Regions from separate parts of the Paenibacillus sp. FSL P4-0081 genome, predicted to be linked through region 3. Evidence: riboswitches for the same ligand, from Rfam matches in the RefSeq annotation. Region 3 holds a riboswitch; each other region holds the start of a gene.

Region 1 (5,127 bases), 3.6 Mb from region 3:
GCCCGCAGCCAGCATTCCTGGAGAAGATAAGACCATCGATGAACCTGCTATAGAAGCTCCTGAGGGAGAAAAACCGGCTCCTGCACCCTCACCGGATGCAGAGGTTACCGCTCCGCCTGCCACACCGGCACCGGAAGCCAATCTTCCGGAGGCGACTCCAGCGGCAGACTCACCTGGGGAGCTCCCGGATAGCGGTACAGATACCGCGCAGCCAACAGCTACAGTTACACCTACAGCTACACCTGCTCCACAATCGGATACCAGCAAAGGCGGGGAATAATATGCGCATTAAAAAGATAGTCAGCACCACATTGTCCACACTGATATTTATGATTTTCCTGGTGCTGGTAACAGCAGTAGTCATCTCCAAAGCCTCCGGAGGCGAACCTTCCTTCTTAGGCTATCAGATCAAGACGGTGTTATCCGGTTCCATGGAGCCGGGCATCCAGACCGGATCTATAGTAGCGATTAAGCCGGGCGGGGATATGACCCGTTTTCAAAAAGGCGATGTGATTACTTTCATGAATTCCGATAACCTCCTGATTACACACCGTGTGGTCGATGCTTCAATAAACAGTGCCATAGGTGAAGCCAGCTATACCACCAAAGGGGACAATAACGATGCAGCCGATACCTCAGCGGTCAGCTCAACAAATGTGGTAGGCCAATATACCGGCGTCACCGTCCCTTATGTAGGATATGCCATGAATTTTGCGGTCTCCAAAGCCGGAAGCGTAATGCTGATGATTATCCCCGGGCTGCTCCTGCTCCTCTACGCACTGTATTCCTCCTGGAAAGCCGTAGCGGCACTGGAGAAGAAGAATGCAGGGCCAGCGGTGACCGGCGGACCGGATACCCTTCCAGACATTGTGCAATAAACCGATTGTCCTCTCCCGTTTACGAAACGCGGAGCAACAATAAATTTTCCCCGAAGACAGGTAAAGACAAAAAAAGAACGATGAGAGAGGGATGAACAAATGAACGTTAAAAAAACATTAGGTCTCGGCGTTGTATCGGCAGCACTCGGATTAACCCTGGTCGGCGGAGGAACCTTCGCTTACTTCAGCAGTACCTCCACCACTGCAGCTTCTTTTAACAACGGAACTTTATTACTTAATTCGGACCCCTCCGTTATTGTCAATCTCAGCAATCTTAAACCGGGGGATACGATCCTAAGAGATTTTAAATTGAAAAATGACGGAACGCTCAATATTCCCAAAGTTGTTCTGCGTACCTCATCTGTCATTACAGATGCCCAGGGAGATAACGGCGCCCATAATCTCAAAGACGATATTATTGTGACGTTCCTAGTTAACAAGGATAAGGTAACATCACCTGTTCTGGTCGTTTCACTGGCCGAACTTGAGCAGCAAAGTCCGGATCTTGTAGCCAAGGGAATTCTCGGCGGAATCTTTGGTGTAGAGAATGGGGGCATCAAAGCAGGCACCTCAGATAAACTGAGCGTACAGTTTGCCTTCAAGGAAACCTTCCAGCCGCAAAACTACTATCAAGGCGATACACTGGCCCTGACCCTGAACTTCGAAGCCAACCAGGAAAAAGGCGCCCTCAAATAATCTATCTGTATATGCATTCCTGATCACCGATCTTAAAAAAACATAATATACTCGAGGAGGAAATTAATTATGGGTATCAAAAAAACATTGGGTCTTGGCGTAGCATCGGCAGCACTGGGATTGTCTTTAATCGGAGGGGGCACCTTCGCTTACTTCAGCTCCACAGCAACCAGCACGGCAACCTTCGCGGCAGGCACGCTGAAGCTCGGCTCTTCCTTTAATACACCTGTTGCCCTGACCAATCTGAAACCGGGTGATTACACCGTACGCACGTTCACCTTGTCCAATGACGGCACCCTGGATATCAAACTCCTAACGCTGGCCACCAGCTACACTGTAACTGATGCGAAGGGCGATAATGCCGGCCAGGATCTTGGAGATCACTTCAAAATCAAACTTCTCGACAGCTCTTATACCAGCGGTCCGCTTGCCGGCCATGTGCTGTCCGAGATCTCCCTGAAGGACCTGAAGAACACTTCCAGCTATGATCTCGTAACGGCGGGTGTACTGCCGGGAGGCATCGCCGCTACCCAAACCAAAACCTTCAAGATTGCTTTCGAATTCGTTGACAATACCCAGGATCAGAATATCTTCCAGGGTGACGGCTTGGCGCTGAACTGGACATTCAATGCTACGCAAGGTTTGGGAGAAGCCAAATAAGGCTATTAAATTATATACACAAAACGGCATATCCTCCCTCATCCGGGCTGGATATGCCGTTTTGTCTCTCCCCGCCAGCTTCTGGCAGGAACAAGGGTTTTTGTCCGTTTTGCGAATTTTTGTTATACTGATAACAAAAAGTACGGAGGGCGTTGTAATCGTGTCAGATAATATGGGAAGCCGCATCCATAGGCTCCGGCTGGAGAAGGGTTATTCTTTATCCGAGCTTGCGGATAAGGCTGACGTGGCGAAATCATACTTAAGTAATGTCGAACGGAATATCCAATCCAACCCCTCCATTCAATTTATCGAAAAAATTGCCGATGCACTCCAAGTATCCATTCACGTATTACTGTATGGCGGAATTGCAGAAACTGCAGAGCCGGTTCTCGATGGAGAATGGTTCAGGCTGGTTCAGGATGCGATGGCCTCTGGTATAAGCAAACGTGAATTCAAGGAGTTTCTCGATTATCAGAAATGGCGGCTGGAGCAGAAGGATAACTGAAATACCCCACAAAGTGAGGCAGCAGCCTCGATGATTACCCAGGTACTTTGCGGGGACCCCGAAACAACATGTAAATTCCAACAGAAGAGGGCACAGCGGTGTACTCCGCTGTGCCCTCTTCTGTATGTATCCGTACAATGCTGAATGCCCTACATCGCCTGGAGTGCTTTTTCAGTAAAAAAACGCCGAATCTCGTCTGCCTGGATGCCAGCCTGCTTAGCAGACATTAGCAAATGCACCCATTCTAAATCCAGATCAACTACCTGCAGTTCGTCATTCCCCTGGTTGGACTTATCCAAGAAATCTCCTCCTAGAATTTTCGCGTCCCCAGGCAGTCCGGCCATCATAGTATTTCTACTTTAGATCCGAGACTTTGTGCCCCTGTCTTTCGGCAGGTTTACCCTTTACTGGACCCTTTACATGAAAGGATCTGAAAAGAATCGATGAAACCGTTCTCCGCAATAACATTATACAAGATCTTACATGAAAAGTGTGTCGTTTTCTGGAATTTTTTTATGTTAAATCGTGAAGACCCTTAGCTAAAATTGCCAATAGCTTGTATAAATAATTCCAATTCATCTTCAATCGGTCCAAATTAGTTTAAATATACTAAATAGATATTAATCCCGTAACACAATATAGAAACAATTACCCATTTCTATGATTTACAACCACCTAAATCCCTTAATTTTTTATTAATTTTAACGATATTTTATTTTTCCGGCTTCACTCGGGAAATTTATGATTGTTCCGTATGAATCCCCTGCTGAATCATACCGTTTTGCGAACGGATTGCACGAAAGTATGAATTGATTACCCTGCCGGAAAGTAGCACAATAAGATGAGAATGAAACCGCAAACATCGCAGCTCCGCTAAGCGGTGTTCCTAATATACCGCATGTGGAGTTTATCCGTTAGGAGGACCTACTCATGGCCGTCAAAGAGCCCTATAACGAATCTGTCTGGAGCAAGTATTACGGTCCCAATCTGGGCTACATTCAGGAGAAATACGAGCAGTTTGTCAAGGACCCCACTTCCGTAGAGCATCATTACCGCGACCTCTTCACAGTATCCGGCCCGCCTCCCCTGGCTCCGGATGCCGTCAAGACGCCTCCCCCCGCCATCTCAGGAGATACAGAGTGGCTCAGGAAAGCCGTTAAAGCTTCCAAGCTAATGGCTAACATCCGAATATACGGCCATATGGCTGCCGATATCGATCCGCTGGAGCGGAGCACCAACCCGATGGCGAAATGGCTGGAGATCGAGACCTATGAGCTGACGCGCGAAGATCTGAATGCCCTGCCGGCTTCATTGATCTGGGAGAATGCCCCTGAGGGCGTGCATACCGCTATGGATGCCGTTCACAGAATGCGCCAGGCCTACACACAGACCATTGCCTATGAATTCGGGCATGTGCATGACGAGCGTGAGCTGCGCTGGCTCAACAGCCAGGCGGAATCCACAACGTCGCCTGCTCCACTGAACCATGCGGAACGCAAAGAGCTGCTGAAACGCCTGATTCAGGTAGAGCAGTTCGAGACCTTCCTGCATAAGACCTTCGTCGGCCAGAAGCGCTTCAGCCTGGAGGGCAATGATGCCCTCGTGCCTATGCTGGATGAAATTGTCCGCGCTGCCGCACATGACGGCGCAGAGCATATCCTGATGGGTATGGCCCACCGCGGAAGACTTAATGTGCTTGCCCACATTCTGGGCAAACCTTATGATATTATTTTCTCGGAATTCCATCATTCGCCGAACAAGGAGCTCTTCCCGTCCGAAGGCTCCATGGGTGTCACCTATGGCTGGAGCGGGGATGTGAAATACCATCTAGGCGCCGACCGCGCCGTCCGCGAAGGCGAAACTGTGCGTACCCGCATCACGCTTGCGAACAACCCGAGCCATCTCGAGTTCGTGAATCCGGTCGTTGAAGGCTTCACGCGTGCAGCCCAGGAGGAACGGGGCACCCCAGGCCTGCCTAAGCTGAATACGGACAAAGCCATGGCCGTGCTTATGCATGGCGATGCCGCCTTCCCTGGTGAAGGCATTGTTGCGGAAACACTTAATATCGGCAAATTGCAAGGTTATCAGAATGGCGGCACTGTGCATATTATCGTCAATAACCGGATCGGCTTCACCACCGAAAGTGAAGATTCCCGCTCCACGCATTACGCCAGTGATCTGGCGAAGGGCTATGAGATCCCGGTAGTGCATGTCAATGCCGACGACCCCGAAGCCTGTATTGCTGCCGTCCGTATGGCCAGCGCTTACCGCCATTTGTTCAAGAAGGATTTCCTGATTGATCTGATCGGGTACCGCCGGCACGGCCATAATGAGATGGATGATCCGGAAACCACCCAGCCGGTGGTTTATGGCAAGGTCCGCAACCAC
Region 2 (5,127 bases), 2.8 Mb from region 3:
TGGAAATCCTGCAGGCCGACCAGCCGCAGGGCACTTTCCGCCTTTTCACGCGCTTCCTTTTTGCTGAATTTCTTCTTCGGGCCCAGCTCAAGGGGCAGCATGACATTCTGCAGGGCACTGAGCCATGGCATCAGTACAGGCTTTTGAAAGACCATGCCCAGCGACAGGTCCGGGGAGGAATAGGCAACCTCCCCGCCTCCTTCCGGGCTTAACAGCCGCAGCATCAGCCGCAGTGTCGTTGATTTCCCGCAGCCGCTCGGTCCGAGAATGGAGATGAATTCATTGCGGTATACGTCAAGACTGACATTATCAAGCACAGGCACATTGCCGAAGGAAAGAGAGCAATTGCGCAAGGAGAGCATCGTGTCCCGGGTACCGGGATTCTTCACAGGGGCGGAATCCATCTGTTCTTTCATCGCTGTTGTCATACCGGTTCCCTCCTTAATTCAAGTACTCATTGGTGAACAATGAGCCAATGTCCTGCTGCTTTTTCACAAAGTCCAGATCGATAAGATTCTGCTGCAGCGTCTCCCACGCCGCCTCATCCATCGAGCCGAGCGGAAGCTTCTCCGGCTCCAGCAGCGGAATGCTGGCCTTCATCATGCTGATTTCATGCGCAAGATCAAGCTTTTCTCCGTATTTCAGGCCGAATTCTGCCGCTTCCTCAGGATGCTCCATCGCATAATCCCAGCCCTTCATGGAGGCCTGTACGAAACTCCGGACCATTTCCGGATCCTTCTCAATCACGGACTCCGTGGTAAACAGGGTGTCGGCATAGAAATTGATGCCATAGTCGTTCGGGTCGATAATATTGACTTCCTTGCCCTGCTCCTGCACAGCCAGCACCTCATTAATTACATATCCGGGCCATGCCTTGACCTGGCCGGTCAATAAGGGGCTGAGATCATATTTGATCGGCATCTCTTCGATTTGCGAGGTTTCGATGCCCGCGCTTTTCTCCATAGCACGGAAGGTCAGCTCTTCATTGCCGCCGAGCTTGATGCCCACCTTTTGGCCGACAAGATCTTCCATTGTGGTGATACCGGATTCTTTAAGCGTGAACATTACGAACGGGGTTTTGCGGTATATCGCAGATAACGCCTTAACCGGTACGCCTTTTTCTCTGGCAATAATGATCTGGTCAGCACCGGTTACCCCGAACTCCTCACTGCCCGAAGCGACCATCTGTACCGCCGGAAAATCCGAGCCTCCCGGCCGAATCTCCACATCCAGCCCCGCTTCCTTATAGAAGCCCTTTTCAACTGCGGTATAGAACCCGGCAAACTGCGCCTGATGAATCCACTTCAACCTCAGAACAACCTTCTTAAGCTCACCGGAGCCTTCCGCCCCCTGTCCCTCAGCCTTGCCGGTATCCGAATTGTTGCCGCAGGCTGTAATGAGCAGCATTAGTGAAGTGAGCAGGATAAGCGCTTTGGTTCTGGACTTGTTCCACATGGTGATTCCCCCGTTATGATGTTATTTGGAATACTGGTCATTCGTAATTCGTATTTAGAATTGCTCCAGCGCCTTCAGCACCGCTTGCGAATCACTCACACTGCCGAAGACACCGCCCTGCATTTTGACCATATTGAGCGCTGCCAGGTGATTGGCATAATCCGTAGCACCCGTGCAATCCTCCAGGATCAGACATTCATAACCGCGGTCATTGGCTTCGCGCATCGTCGTGTGTACACAGACATCCGTCGTGATTCCGGTCAGAATCAGATGGGTAATCCCTTTATTCTTCAATATTAAATCCAGGTCCGTAGCATAAAAGCTGCCTTTACCCGGCTTGTCAATAATGTGCTCTCCCGGTATAGGTGCCAGTTCATCAATGATCTGCCAGCCGCGCTCGCCCCGTACGAGAATCCGTCCCGCCGGTCCTTCCGAGCCGATCTCAGCACCGGTCTGTCTGCTCCGCCACCGTTTATTCGCCGGCAGATCGGACAGATCCGGCTTATGGCCTTCCCGGGTATGGATAACGGTGAATCCGTTAATTTCCCGGATGCGTGCCAGCAGCCGCCCAATCGGCTGAATCGCTCTGGATGTTAATGAGAGGTCGTAGCCCATTCGCTCCACGTAACCGCCTTTGCCGCAAAAATCCGTCTGCATATCGATAATCATCAGTGCCGTCTTCGCCGGATCAAGGACGCCGTCATAGGGCCAGGTGTAAGGTGCTGCTGTAATCTGCATGGTTCATGCTCCCCTTCCAGAATTCAATGCATGTATTTAATGTTATGTTTATTAACATTAATTTTATATTTCCTGCTGTTTGTTAGATTATATTACAACAAATTTGCAATGTCTTCGTTTTTATTACGAAATAATGCGCTAATTGTTTGTGTTATTCTACATATATAACATAAACATTACATATAAACCCCGGATTAACCCTATTCATATATTAAAAAAAGCCGCCCAACGCAGGCAGCCTCAGCAGCAGTCCGTTCTCCAGCTCAAAGATCCGGCTGTTCTTGCAGAGCAGACTCCTCCCATAAGCTGTAAGCGCTGGGAAACCAGTTTTTCAAGCAATATAGAGCTGCACATTTCAAGATTATTAATAAATTGGCAGAATACAGTTGAAAAATAGCTCCTTAAGTACTAGAATTAAGCTTGTTTGCAGAAGTTCCTGCAGCGCAGGAACCAGTTATGACCTTTTTTGTCGATTACAGTCGATTGAAATCGCCTCATGCTGAGTGTATATCATTGATCTATTTCTAAAGGCAAACTTCCTGAAAGGGTAGGACGCAAAGCAATGGGCCTAAGAATGCTGAGAATCCGCGTTTATGGTCGCCAGGCTGCCAATAGAGACCACGTAAGCCATCAGTCACCGGGAGATCCCCCAGGCTTTATGATGCTCTTTTCTGTACGAATGCCATTGATTATACGAAAAAGCGAGGTTAAGATAATGCCGCAGCAATTCATCGAACCAACCCGATATGATTTCGTGGAATCCTTGATGCTTGAACGGACCGGATTCCTGGATTCTTTCTCTGTGGAGGGCCGGACTTCCGGCGGGATGAATGGAGATAAGGATGGAATTATCCTTGTGCAGAATAATCAGATCTTCATTACTCCCCCGCTCTCTGGCGGCAAGCCCGCCCGGATCTCCGCTGTTCATCCTGTAGTGCTGAAGATCAACTGGAAGACCGTTACAGAGCCTACTGAGGTAACCTCAGCGGATCATATTACCTGGGAAATTTGCGAGAAGCCACAGTATCAGATTACGGTTTCACCTGACAAGCTCAAAGTGCATTTCACCTTGTACCGTGCAGAGAAGTACGCCTGGAATCTGGTCAATTGCCCGGCTTCCTTCGAAGCCGCAGTCCGGGCTGAGCCTAACCGGGCGATGCTGCTGTCCACGCTCACCATAGAACAGATTCTTTCTTCGCTGGATAACCGCTCCATTCTGCGGAATCTGAATATCCCGGCCCTATACGCCGAACTGAACAACCCTACATATCTCCCTGTCTGTATCGCAGAAGGGAGAGCCCCGCTGCCCGGCAAGAAATCAAGGCTGCAGCTATCCCTCCCGGAGCATACGCTCACAGGCAATGGAATGCTCCGGGAGGGACGAACTGCGGAAGCTGCAGATTCCTTAGATTATCTGCGGTTTCCGGGAGCCCCCTTCGCCAGAGAGGGAGAGGTATTCGCCCGCAAGCTGCCGCCCGAAGAGGGAATTCCCGGATTCGACGTAGAAGGAGGCATCTTGCCTCCACCTCCACCGCAGGATATTTATTTCGCAGCCGGAGACAATGCACGGCTGCTTCCAAACGGGGAGATCGCGGCTCTGCGTACGGGCAGACCCCGCATCTGCGGAGACTCCGGCAGCGTCACAACCTGCGATTTCCCGGACCTATGCCTCATCACCAAGGAAATGGCGGCAACAGCCCGTGAGATTATGTTTGCAGGTGACATCGTCGTACCCTCAGATATTGAAGGCCCTATGTGTATTGAGGCGTTAGGGAATGTGTATATCTACGGCAACGTCTGCCAATCTACAATTACGGCTACAGGCAGTATCTATATAAGCGGTCAAGTAACCGGCTGCAGCCTGCACACCGGACTTGCCGGGGTACACCAGCACCGCCTGCACCGCTTCTCCAGTCTTCTGCTGACTGAAGTTGGCGGACTGCGGGAAGCCGCCCGGCTGCTGGCCAAGAATGTAGAATCCCGCCAGCAATCCGTGAAATACGGTCTGGTGGTTATGCTGCTGCTGGAGGATAAGTACAGCCATATAGAGTGCCTGATTAGCGATCTTAAATCCGCACTGCTGTGCATGGAAGGGGCCCCCCAGCCCGGTACGGATCAGCTCAAGCAGATGCTGGAGGTTTTTACCCATCCGGGGCAGTTCACCGAGTTTATCACTGACAGTGTTCTGAACAGCTTCTCCCGGCTGCTGCGTAATCTGTGTGAAGACATTGAACTGCTCCAGGAGGAGCATGTCTTCATTAATATCGCCCGTTCCCATAACAGTATCCTGGAGTCCGGCGGAGAACTGATCCTGCGGGACGCGGACGCAGAAACGGTCTAAGCCTGCTGTAATGTAACCCCTGACAAACATAAACGGCTGCCCCTCTTCTGAGGGAGCAGCCGTTTGTTTATTCCTTACCCAGACCGGGTACCGGGGTCTGCAGGACACTCCCGGCATTCCGGCCCAGCCTGACATTCACCAGAATAATGCTGCTCACAATCAGCAGCATACCGATGACCAGATTCAACGTAATCTGTTCATGCAATAAGACTACACTGGAGCCGATGGAAATCAGCGGAATCAGAAAGGTGAACGAGCCTACCTTGCCGGCCTCTCCTTCATTGATCAGCTTGAAGTATACCAACCAGCCCAGCGCAATCACGAAGACCGCGATGAACAATGTATTTATTATAAAAGTACTACTCCAGCTAATATCCGCCCAGCTCTCCGAAGCTGAGCCTGCCGCCAGCAGGATTACCCCGCCGATCATGATCTGCATCGCGGTCATCCACAGCATATCTACTCTGGCTGCATTGCGTTTGGTATAGACCGTAGCCAGCGCCCAGCTGAGTGCACTGGCCAAGGCCAGCAGTACGCCTATAGGCGAGATACTTCCGGTTAATCCCCCAAGGCTTAACGAGGCTACCCCGAGG
Region 3 (5,127 bases):
GCTGCTGCCGGCAGACCCGGCAATTCTGCAGGCGCTTGGGATTCAGGAGGAGTTCTCTTCCGCTGTCCGTAAGCTGCAGGCCGCTGGTGCAAGACAGCCCGCTGCCGCCTTCAGCCTTCTTAATGAGCGTATTCATATTGATGGCGCGGGCTGGCATCCGTCAGGCGAAACCTATCCCAGTCTAACTGCATTACAGGAGGCTATATGGGAAGACCGTAAAGTGAAAATCTGTTACATGCGCGGGGAGGAGAGATCAGAGCGGCTGATTTCACCCTTTGGACTCGTAGCCAAACGTGGTGTCTGGTACACCGTGGCCGAAACAGGCGGTGAAATGCGGACCTACCGGGTATCCAGAATAAGTAGTGCTGAAGTCACGGATGAATATTTTAGCAGACCTCAGGATTTCAATCTGGCACATTACTGGGAAGCTTCTACCATGGCATTCAAATCTGCATTGCCCCGCTACCCTGCCAGGCTGCTGGTGAAGGACAATATAATGAAGGTTCTCCAACAAGAACGTTATGTTTCCGTACTATTCCAGGAGCCTTCACCTTCACCCGGCTGGCACTCCGTCGAAGCCGAATTTAATACGCCGGAGTCTGCCTGCCGGATCATCTTATCCCTAAGCCCGGGCATTAGAGTTACCGCTCCGGCGGAGCTTGCAGACAATGTTGCGGCCACTCTGCGGGAAGGGGCTGCATTATATGAAGACAATGTGTAAACGTACTCTTTTGGAGCAGCCCGGGAAAAAGTTTTATGTCAGTTCTTACAATAGACCGATTACGCTTTAATCCCCTATAATATTACAATGCACAATATTTATTTCTAGGGGGAACTATAGTCTATGGACTGGATGAACAAGCTGCCTTTAAAACAAAGAATCGTTGCCGGATGTTACCTGGTTGCCGCTTTATTCGCTGTCCCTGTGTTAATTACGCTCATTGCAATGGGAAAGGTGATTATCGGTATTATTCTGATTGCGGTATTGGCTGCACTGACCTACCCGCTTGCGCGCTTCATTGAGAGAACGCTTACATCTTCATTTGAGGATATCTCCAATGTGACGCATACAATCGCCAAAGGCGACTTCACCAGCCGTGCAGACGAGAACGGATCAATGGGCGACATCAGCCGCTCCTTCAACACTATGATCGATAAATTGAAGAAGATCCTAACCGACGCTTCGCAGCTTACCCGCCAGGTTATGGATGCCAGCCGGGGTATTGAGGACAAGAACCAGAACCTGAAGATTGTAATGGCACAGGTAGCCTCCTCTTCCAACGAACTTGCCCTGGGTGCGAATGAAATCTCGGTGGATATTGCCGATATGACGGAATCGATCAAAGATATCGAAACCAAAGTCTCCAATTATACAAACTCTACCAAGGAAATGAATAAACGCTCCGCCCATACACTGGAGCTGGTTGAAAAGGGACGCCAGTCCGTGGACACTCAAGCCGAAGGCATGCGGAAGAATATCCAGGCTACACAAAAAGTAGCAGATACGATCGAAGCGCTCTCACAGAATGCCCGCGGCATTACCATGATCACCAAGACCATCACGGAAATTGCCGAACAAACCAATCTTTTGTCGCTTAACGCCTCAATTGAAGCTGCACGTGCAGGTGAGCACGGACGCGGTTTCGCAGTTGTAGCACAGGAGGTCCGCAAGCTTGCCGAAGAATCAACCGCCTCCACCAAGGAAGTGTTCGGGCTGGTACGCAGCATCGAGGCCGATATCAAGCAGGCTATCGATAACATCGCTATTAATGAAGAGGTTGTTCAGGTGCAGAACGAGATGATAACGGAGACAGCACATATTTTCGCGCAGATCGTACATAGCGTGCAATACATAACCGAGCAGATCTCCTCCTTCTCCGCAGAGAGTGATCTGATGCTGGAGAGTGCGCTCAAGATCTCCGGGGCGATCGAGAATATCTCGGCCATTACCCAGGAGACGGCAGCAGGTACCGAGGAGGTATCTGCGGCGATGAACGAACAAATTCATGCCCTGCAGTCCGTAGCGGAAGAGACCGAGAAGATGACACAATCTGTCTTCCAGCTGCAAAAAACAATCCATATTTTCAAATTCTAGCAGCAGCCCCAAGAGACCATTTCCGCAGAGCAGTATGCGGGAAGGGTCTCTTTTTGGCATGGAAAAAGCAGATTGTAATGTAATATTCACAAAGTGTTAAAATAGTGCATAACCCTAAAATAACACCTTTGCACTTCTTTACTGCTAATTCTTTATTACTAATAAACTAACATTATTTTAAATTTTAATCACCTATTTCTTAAGACCTATTTCTAGGTTTTCCCAGCCTATAATTCTAATACATCTGCATAGTTTCAGGAGGTTCCTACGACGTTATGAGGCTTATGGCTTATGCAGATTAAATTCTGCTCTTTTTCTGCATTTGCATTATAAGACTTTGGTCTTCCAGACGCATCCATTTTCAAAAGTTTGAATATCTAATATTTCATCTCCTATTACATCTGAATATTCGCCAAATTTCGCGTTTTGCTGCAAACGGCTTATTGACAAAAGGCGAGCGAGGAATATATTGTAAAGGAAAATTATCCTTCGCTGTATTGATAACAACATATGAGGCAAAATTCACCGAAAGGGAATGACGCAAAGCCATGGATCTACAGTCTCACTTATCCGGTGAGATCATGACAGCCAGGTTGCTGAAAAACTATGAACGTCCGGGAATCCGCGTTCAGTTATGGTGATTCGTGCAACAGGCCTGTGCTCCTATTTCGAGTACAGGTTTTCTATTGCTAGCATACAATCAAAAAACAACTTGTGGGGTGGATGTTCTGAAGACAGTTGCAGATTATATGGCGGAAGCATTACGCGATCTTGGGGTAACACATTCTTTTGGTATTATTGGCAAGTCCATTTGTCCTATAGCTCTCAAACTTGTTGACTATGGCATTGAGTTTATTCCCGGCCGGCATGAGTCCAGCTCCGGCTTCGCAGCAGGCGGCTATGCACTGAAAACAGGCAGTCTCGGGGTTGCCTTCGGCACCTCCGGTCCAGGCGGAACGAACCTGCTAACCGCAGCAGCACACGCCAAAGCCAACAATCTCCCGGTGCTCTTCATTACCGGTCATCAGTCTATTAAAGAGCTGGGGATTCCCCAGTGTCAGGATTCCACATCCTATCTCGCCGATTTGGCGGACATGTTCAGACCGGCCACTCTTTTCAGCAAGCTGGTAGAACGCGGCGACCATTTCAGTACGATTTTCAATCATGCCCTGTCTATCGCCCTTGGTGACAAGAAAGGACCTGTTCATTTATGTATTCCGTTTGATGTTCAGACCGAGCGCCTTGAAGAATGCCGGATTGTCCTTCCGCAGCGGGAAAGGCTCGTCAGCTACGCCAACTACGAACGGGTCATTTCAGCGATCAATGCTTCCAGCAGGCCTCTGATCATTGCCGGTAAAGGGGTTAACCGCTCCGGTGCGCACAAGGAACTGGTACAGTTGGCCGAGACCTTCAACATACCGGTAGTAACCTCCCCCGGCGGTAAAGGAGCCATTGCTGCGGATCACCCGCTCTATCACGGTCCTGTGGGCGTTGGCGGATGTACGCATGGGGATGAGATGTTGAACAACAGTGATCTGTTTATCGTGCTTGGTTCGCGTCTGAGCGATATGACCATATGCAATCTTAAGAGGGAGAATCATCCGGATCAGCTGATCCAGTTTGATGTCGATCCAACCTTTGTCGGTAAAATACTGACTTCCGATACCATCTCCGTCGGCGGCGATTTACGTGACAACCTGGAGCTGTACCTCGGCAAGATTGATCCGTCCACCATAACCAGACGTGAAATAGAGATCTCCAATCACTATACTGAAGAGCTGCCTGTGCTGTCCAAGCTCTCGCTGGCTTCGGTAATGAGCACGATGAGCGATTTGATTCCATATAACAGCAGCGTGTTTGTTGATGACGGCAGCCACGGCTTCAATGCGGTCAAATGGTTCAACGTGAAGAAACCGGGGAGCTTTGTATTTGATGCCTATTTCGCCTGCATGGGGAATTCAATCGGCATGGCCATCGGTGCCAAGGCGGCTGCGCCGGAAGAGACGGTCTTCTGCATTACCGGTGACGGCTGTTTCATGATGCTCGGAACTGAAATTAACACAGCAGTTTGCAAGAATATCCCGGTTATTTTCATCGTTGTGAACAATATGCAGCTGGATATGGCCCTTAAAGGAATGGAAAAAACAACCGGACGTATCGATGGAACCATCTTTGAAGTCCCTATGGATGCAGTGAAGTTTGCTGAGTCCCTGGGAGCCACCGGCTTCCGCGCAGAGACGCAAGAGGAGTTTGCCTTTGCAATCAGCCAAGCAGTTGAACTTAACCGCGTAGCCGTTATTGAGCTGTTGACCGACCGTGACGAAATGCCTCCTACGGCCCACCGTACACTGGATCTCAACTAGGCTGTATCTTACAGATTCTCTAACTTACTATCAGGAGGCAAACAAGTGAATATGAACGTAGACAGCGGACTGGACCATTTCACCAATCTTTCCGGGGACTATGGTGCCAAAGCCCTAGCTCCTATTAAAGAGCATTTTCCCGAATTAGCCGAGTATATCATGGGCAATGCATACGGTGATATTTTTCAGCGGACGACCATCGGTTCAGACTGGAAAGAAATTGCTGTCATCTCTTCTTTGATCACCATGGGACAATTTGAACAGTTGGGTGTTCACTATGTTATGGCTCTCCGCGTGGGGATGACCGTTGATCAAATCAAAGGTATCCTGCTTCATCTGACACCTTGTATCGGCGCACCCAGAGTGATCTCGGCATTCAATGTTCTGCTGGAGACGCTGGAAGATATTCGTTAATTAACAACATAATATTACATCATTCGACTTTTGTGTTGCGCATTCAAGAAAGTTCTGGTTATAATGAAGGCAAAATATCCCAAAACCAAGTTCATGTTGTCGAATTTAGTCGCAGGAACGTAGTTTTTCGGGATATCAACATGATGAATTATCAGATCACTCTGAATAGTCATGCAATTAAAATTACGGGAGAGATGAACATGGGACAATTTATTTTGAAGACGGACACTGCGAAGAAACTAATTAACATCGAGC

What was found. A riboswitch is a leader RNA that binds a small molecule or an ion and turns the genes downstream of it on or off. The one in region 3 is predicted to bind cyclic di-GMP.
Region 1: it holds a riboswitch for cyclic di-GMP, as region 3 does, so the genes downstream of both, P40081_RS37185 (anti-repressor SinI family protein) here and P40081_RS22910 (thiamine pyrophosphate-binding protein) in region 3, are expected to answer to the same signal.
Region 2: it holds a riboswitch for cyclic di-GMP, as region 3 does, so the genes downstream of both, P40081_RS34465 (flagellar assembly protein A) here and P40081_RS22910 (thiamine pyrophosphate-binding protein) in region 3, are expected to answer to the same signal.

Annotation. Positions count from the first base shown of each region.
Region 1 is NZ_CP009280.1:504,294-509,420, reverse strand. It holds gene P40081_RS02260 (hypothetical protein) at 1-280, shown strand, start outside; gene sipW (signal peptidase I SipW) at 282-878, shown strand; gene P40081_RS02250 (TasA family protein) at 978-1,574, shown strand; gene P40081_RS02245 (TasA family protein) at 1,644-2,234, shown strand; gene P40081_RS02240 (helix-turn-helix domain-containing protein) at 2,407-2,739, shown strand; gene P40081_RS37185 (anti-repressor SinI family protein) at 2,889-3,038, opposite strand; cyclic di-GMP riboswitch class I at 3,067-3,151, opposite strand; gene P40081_RS02235 (2-oxoglutarate dehydrogenase E1 component) at 3,670-5,127, shown strand, end outside.
Region 2 is NZ_CP009280.1:8,083,415-8,088,541, forward strand. It holds gene P40081_RS34450 (ABC transporter ATP-binding protein) at 1-428, opposite strand, end outside; gene P40081_RS34455 (ABC transporter substrate-binding protein) at 442-1,455, opposite strand; gene biuH (biuret amidohydrolase) at 1,510-2,193, opposite strand; cyclic di-GMP riboswitch class I at 2,713-2,806, shown strand; gene P40081_RS34465 (flagellar assembly protein A) at 2,909-4,534, shown strand; gene P40081_RS34470 (DMT family transporter) at 4,602-5,127, opposite strand, start outside.
Region 3 is NZ_CP009280.1:5,322,511-5,327,637, forward strand. It holds gene P40081_RS22900 (helix-turn-helix transcriptional regulator) at 1-721, shown strand, start outside; gene P40081_RS22905 (methyl-accepting chemotaxis protein) at 845-2,095, shown strand; cyclic di-GMP riboswitch class I at 2,600-2,696, shown strand; gene P40081_RS22910 (thiamine pyrophosphate-binding protein) at 2,815-4,458, shown strand; gene P40081_RS22915 (carboxymuconolactone decarboxylase family protein) at 4,510-4,872, shown strand; gene P40081_RS22920 (hypothetical protein) at 5,073-5,127, shown strand, end outside.